2 linked regions of the Tardiphaga sp. 709 genome follow. The protein of the gene in region 2 binds, or shares a complex with, the protein of the main gene of each other region. Links are inferred from orthologs where the notes say so. Each region holds a gene or a part of one and is shown on either strand. Other genes may lie near its edges.

Region 1 (3,062 bases), 1.1 Mb from region 2 along the record:
GCACCTCGTCGCGGTCCACCTCCACCGGATCGCTCTCCTGGACGACCAGGCTGCGGACCTGGGACGGCAGCGCCTGACCGTCGCCGAGCAGGCGCATGTCCAGATAGGACGTTCCGGCGCTGCGCATCTGCAGCTTGAACGCGTCCTTGGCCCCGGCCGCGACCGGCTTGCGGTCGAGCAGCGGCCCGATCCCGGACGAGCCGCTAATGCCTCGGCAGTTCAAGACGATAGGGACCGGCAGCTGATTGGCGAGTTGAACTGTGATTTCGTCGCCGCGGTTGAAGCGCAGCGGCCCCTTCTGGGCCGAATGGAGCGTCCAGGCCTCGGCGGAGGCGCCGGGCTTCACCGGGAAGGGATCAGCCTTGGCCTGTAGCTCCAGCGCGGCGACGGCTTGCGCGAGGCTAACCCGGGGCAGAATCGGGCCGATCAGCGCGCTTCCGGCGCCTGCAAGCAGGGTCCGGCGCGTGAGGGGGAGAAAGCGGTTCGTCATGCCCAAATCCCGACCATTTTGCCGCGCCAAAGTCCAGTTGCCGGGGCTGCGGCAAGTAAGCCGCTATGTGACCATTTTTTTGCTGCGAACCACGGTCCCCATGTTATAAGCCCGCCGCTCGCGACATCGCGGCCGGACATGATGTTTTTCGCGGGCGTGGCGGAATTGGTAGACGCGCTGGATTTAGGTTCCAGTGACGAAAGTTGTGGGGGTTCGAGTCCCTCCGCCCGCACCAAGCGCACATAGCGTTTGACCATGACGATTTTCGGACGTGTTTCCGCAAGGTTGGCCTTGCAGAGACAGTTCGCACCACCGGCGCCGGCTCTGGCCTGATGCCGCACAGATTTACAATGTCCGGGCCATTGGGCCGGACCAAGCGGGAAGAAGATTGACGCCATGCAGGTGAATGAAACCCTCTCCGAGGGATTGAAACGCGAATTCTCGGTCAACGTGCCGGCTGCCGACATCGAAGCCAAGGTCGATGCGCGCCTCGATGACATGAAGGGCAAGGTCAAGCTCAACGGTTTCCGCCCGGGCAAGGTTCCTGTCGGTCACCTGAAGCGTCTCTATGGTCGCTCGGTTGCCGCCGAGACCGTCGATGAATTGATCCGCGACACCAACACGCAGATATTCACCGAGCGTGGCTTCAAGCTCGCTTCCGAACCGAAGATCACGATGCCGACCGAGCAGAAGGAAGTCGAAGACATCCTGTCGGGCAAGTCGGACCTCAATTACACCGTCGCCATCGAAGTCGTGCCGCCGATCGCGCTTGCCGACTTCAAGAGCTTCACCGTCGAGAAGCCGGTGGCCGAAGTGACCGACGCGGACGTCGATGAAGCGATCAAGCGCGTCGCCGACCAGAACCGTTCGTTCACCGAGAAGACCGGCAAGGCCGAGTCGGGCGACCGGGTTACGGTCAACTTCAAGGGCACCATCGACGGCGTCGCCTTCGAGGGCGGCACCGGCGAGGAGATCCCGGTTGCGATCGGCTCCAACACCTTCATTCCGGGCTTCGAGGACCAGCTGATCGGCATCGCCGCCGGCGAGACCCGCACCCTCAAGGTGTCGTTCCCGGTCAACTATGCGAGCGAGACGCTGGCCGGTAAGGCCGCTGAGTTCGAGACCACCGCGGCCAAGGTGGAATCGCCGGTCGACACCGTGATCGACGACGAGTTCGCCAAGACCCTCGGCCTCGAGTCCCTCGACAAGCTGAAGGAAGCCGCACGCGAGCGTCTGGTTGCCGAATTCGCCGGTGCGACCCGCCAGCGCGTCAAGCGCCTGCTGCTCGACCGTCTCGACGAGACCCACAAGTTCGATGCGCCTCCGTCGCTGGTCGACGAAGAGTTCAAGCTGATGTGGAATTCGATCCAGCAGGAGATGGCATCGTCGGGCAAGACCTTCGCCGACGAGGACACCACCGAAGAAGCCGCTCAGGAAGAGTACCGCAAGATCGCCGACCGCCGCGTGCGTCTCGGTCTCGTGCTCTCGGAGATCGGCGAGAAGAACAAGATCACCGTCAGCGATGACGAGGTCAGCCGCGCCGTGATCGAGCGCGCCCGCTCGATGCCGGGCCGCGAGAAGGAAGTGTGGGACTTTTACCGCAGCAATCCCAACGCGCTGGCCCAGCTTCGTGCACCGATCTACGAGGACAAGGTCGTCGACTTCATCCTCGAGCTCGCCAATGTGACCGAGAAGAAGGTGTCCAAGGACGACCTCTACAAGGACGAGGACGAGAAGACTGCGGCCTGAGCCGCAGCTTCTTAGAAGACGTTAAAAGAAACGCCGGCCGGGTCCTCCAGCCGGCGTTTTGACGTTAAGGATACCGCTCGAAACAGGTTCCAAAAGCGCTCCAGCGCTTTGCGGTGGCCGTCCGAATCGGCTTGAACTGAGGTTCAGGGCGGCATGTGGACCGGTGGTCTTGTTGCCGCTCGATTGGTCCATATCTGTGGGCTCTGTTTGTTGTTCCTGCATCACGGGACGTTCGTCCTCTCCCGGCAAACCGTAACCGGTTCCAGTCTTGCCGATGGACGTGTGTCTCCTCCAACCTTTCGGGTGATCAATGCGCGATCCGGTAGAAACCTACATGAACCTCGTCCCGATGGTGGTCGAACAGACCAACCGCGGTGAACGGGCTTACGATATCTTTTCGCGCCTTCTGAAGGAGCGCATCATCTTCGTGACCGGTCCGGTCGAGGATGGCATGTCGACGCTGACCGTTGCCCAGCTTCTGTTTCTCGAAGCCGAGAATCCGAAGAAGGAAATCTCGATGTACATCAACTCGCCCGGTGGCGTGGTGACGTCGGGTCTGGCGATCTACGACACGATGCAGTTCATCCGTCCGCCGGTGTCGACGCTGTGCGTCGGTCAGGCCGCGTCGATGGGCTCGCTGTTGCTGACGGCTGGCGCAAAGGACATGCGCTTCGCGCTGCCGAACGCCCGCATCATGGTTCATCAGCCGTCAGGCGGTTTCCAGGGCCAGGCCACCGACATCCTGATCCATGCCAAGGAAGTCGAGAGCCTGAAGCGCCGGCTCAACGAGATCTATGTGAAGCACACGGGACGTGCTTACGAG
Region 2 (3,006 bases):
ATGTCGAGATGGAGTTCGCCCATGCCCTTCAGGATGGTCTGGCCGGACTCGTGGTCGGTCGACACGCGGAACGACGGATCTTCCGCAGCGAGCTTCGCCAGAGCAACGCCCAGCTTTTCCTGGTCGGCCTTGGACTTCGGCTCGATCGCGATTTCGATCACCGGCTCCGGGAATTCCATGCGCTCGAGAATGACCTGCTTGTCCGGATCGCAAAGCGTATCACCGGTGCGGGCTTCCTTGAGGCCAGCCAGAGCGACGATGTCGCCGGCAAAGGCTTCCTTGATGTCTTCACGGTTGTTCGCATGCATCAACAGCATGCGGCCGATACGTTCTTTCTTCTCACGGGTCGAGTTCACGACACCGGTGCCGCTCTGCAGAACACCCGAATAGATGCGGCAGAACGTGATGGTACCGACGAACGGATCGTCCATGATCTTGAATGCGAGCAGAGCCAGCGGCTCCTTGTCGTCTGCCTTGCGGAGGATCTCGTTACCGTCTTCGTCCGTGCCCTTGATGGCAGGAACGTCAACCGGCGACGGCAGATAATCGACAACCGCGTCGAGCAAAGGCTGCACGCCCTTGTTCTTGAAGGCCGAGCCGCAGAGAACCGGATAGAACGCGCCAGTCAGCACGGCCTTACGGATCAAACGCTTGAGGGTCGCCTCGTCCGGCTCGGTGCCGTCGAGGTAAGCAGCCATCGCGTCGTCGTCGAGTTCAACGGCGGCTTCGAGCAGCTTCTCGCGATATTCCTTGGCCTTCTCGAGCAGGTCAGCCGGAATGTCGACGGTTTCGTACTTCGCGCCGAGCGCTTCGTTGTTCCAGATATAGGCCTTCATGATCACAAGATCGATCATGCCCACGAAGTCGTTCTCCGCGCCGATCGGCAGCTGGATCGCAACGGGCTTCGCGCCGAGACGGTCGATGATGTCCTGAAGGCACTTGTAGAAGTCAGCGCCGGTCTTATCCATCTTGTTCGCGAAAACGATCCGCGGAACCTTGTACTTGTCGCCCTGACGCCAGACGGTTTCGGTCTGCGGCTCGACGCCCTGGTTGGAGTCGAGAACGCATACAGCGCCGTCGAGCACACGCAGCGAACGCTCGACTTCAATCGTGAAGTCGACGTGGCCGGGGGTGTCGATAATGTTCAGGCGGTGGCCGTTCCAGAATGCAGTGGTGGCAGCGGACGTGATGGTGATGCCACGCTCCTGCTCCTGCTCCATCCAATCCATCGTCGCGGCACCTTCGTGCACTTCGCCGATTTTGTGGCTCTTGCCGGTGTAATAGAGGATGCGCTCGGTCGTTGTCGTCTTACCGGCATCGATATGCGCCATGATACCGAAGTTACGGTAGTCCTCAATGGCATGTACGCGAGGCATGGGATGTTCCTTAAATTCCGGAGTTTCGCCGTTACCAGCGATAATGCGAGAATGCGCGGTTGGCTTCCGCCATCTTGTGCACGTCTTCCCGCTTCTTCACGGCGTTACCACGGTTGTTCGACGCATCGAGCAGCTCAGCCGAGAGACGCTCGGTCATGGTCTTCTCGTTGCGAGCGCGCGCAGCGGTGATCAGCCAGCGAATGCCCAGCGCCTGGCGCCGAATGCTGCGGACTTCAACCGGCACCTGATAGGTAGCGCCACCGACGCGACGCGAACGAACCTCGATCGTCGGCATCACATTTTCCAAAGCCTGCTCGAACACGCCGAGCGGACCCTGCTTGGTCTTCGCTTCGATCATTTCGAAAGCACCGTAAACGATGGTTTCGGCGGCAGACTTCTTGCCGTCATACATGATCGAATTCATGAACTTGGTGACGATGACGTTCCCGAACTTCGGATCCGGGTTAACTTCACGCTTTTCAGCTGAATGGCGACGAGACATCGATCAGACCCCGGCTTACTTCGGACGCTTCGCGCCGTACTTCGAACGACGCTGCTTACGGTTCTTGACGCCCTGGGTATCCAGCACGCCGCGGAGGATGTGGTAACGCACGCCGGGCAAATCCTTGACGCGACCGCCGCGGATCATGACCACGGAGTGCTCCTGAAGGTTATGACCTTCACCCGGAATGTAACCGATGACTTCGAAGCCATTGGTCAGACGCACCTTGGCAACCTTACGAAGCGCCGAGTTCGGCTTCTTCGGAGTCGTCGTGTAGACGCGCGTGCAAACGCCGCGCTTCTGCGGCGACTGCTGCAGCGCAGGAACCTTCTTGCGCGACTTCTGAATTGCGCGCGGAGTAGCGATCAGCTGGTTGATCGTCGGCATGTCAGCCTTCACCCTTTAGTTCGCTCGAAGCCGTAACGGCTTCCTCAAAATCACTCGGAGCAACCTGCCCCACGGTTCGCATCACGTGAAAAGCTTCACGCAAAACGAAATCACGCCAACCATTCATTGCTGAACGGAAAGCGCTTAACGCCACAGAGGACCGCGATCATGACCGCCAGACTTACGTCTTTAGGTCTGCACCGAGGTCATGCATTCGAATTTAATCTCAAGAGAGAAGTCTCTCAGGAGACAAACGTCGTTTTGGCATTGCCTTGATATAGCGACAGCGTTTGAGCTTCTTGGTCGAGGTTGGTGCCCGATTAGCTCCGAAAAGCCGATTGGGTGATCCGTTCCGACACTGGCGAAGCTCACCGCCTGTCGTTGAATGGCCGGGTTGTATCCGCAGGGGATACCCAAGTCAACAACAAAGCGCGATGAAAGAAACGCTTCTCGCACTGCATCTTCTAGCATGTGGATCATGACAGAACATACGCGATTTCGACGCCCGCCATGTCATCCACGAAAGAATCCGCGACTCGGATTCGTTGCAGTTTGATGAAAGAGAATCGCCTGGGTTGCGGATTTTTTGCGCCCTGCCCCGCCGACCCGCATCCGATGCAAACCGTATCGTGTCCCGAATCGACACACCGGGCAGCGGCCGATCAGGAGCAAATGTTACCGGAGCGTCGAGTGGAGCGGTACGCCGCCGCTCATTCGACGCCCACGGTCAGCCAATCAGGC

What was found. The genes of interacting proteins can lie anywhere in the genome.
Region 1: the proteins of rpsG (region 2) and tig are in contact, whole or in part, in a crystal structure (PDB 3GTY), measured with the Thermotoga maritima proteins. The link is inferred for Tardiphaga sp. 709 from one-to-one orthologs. Residues at the interface, in WP_004081843.1 of Thermotoga maritima: Lys34, Lys52, Lys55, Glu59, Arg62, Gln63, Glu66, Asn67, Lys69, Val71, Arg95, Ala109, Lys110, Lys111, Gly112, Arg113, Pro114, Glu117, Glu121, Ile124, Ala125, Tyr127, Asn128, Asn129, Thr130, Gly131, Lys135, Asp139, Arg142, Met143; in WP_004081061.1 of Thermotoga maritima: Glu122, Val124, Val129, Leu130, Tyr133, Glu188, Gly259, Ile262, Tyr263, Glu266, Ser270, Glu273, Gln274, Glu277, Arg308, Gln311, Ile312, Ser315, Tyr316, Glu325, Arg329, Arg336, Leu363, Phe366, Trp367, Arg373, Leu377, Arg381, Leu384, Glu387.

The regions. Positions count from the first base shown.
Region 1 is NZ_CP135529.1:13,130-16,191, forward strand. The notes cover bases 156-3,062. They hold tig (trigger factor), read left to right. Parts: upstream 156-886; coding sequence 887-2,239; downstream 2,240-3,062. Other genes in these bases: RSO67_RS00075 (multicopper oxidase family protein), read right to left, coding at 156-490; RSO67_RS00090 (ATP-dependent Clp protease proteolytic subunit), read left to right, coding at 2,550-3,062. Also shown: more of RSO67_RS00075, read right to left, coding at 1-155. UniProt on the Bacillus subtilis protein: Involved in protein export. Acts as a chaperone by maintaining the newly synthesized protein in an open conformation. Functions as a peptidyl-prolyl cis-trans isomerase.
Region 2 is NZ_CP135529.1:1,090,919-1,093,924, forward strand. What follows is about bases 144-2,994. They hold rpsG (30S ribosomal protein S7), read right to left. Parts: upstream 1,879-2,994; coding sequence 1,408-1,878; downstream 144-1,407. Other genes in these bases: fusA (elongation factor G), read right to left, coding at 144-1,376; rpsL (30S ribosomal protein S12), read right to left, coding at 1,894-2,265. In the rest of the region: more of fusA, read right to left, coding at 1-143; RSO67_RS05720 (RidA family protein), read right to left, coding at 3,001-3,006.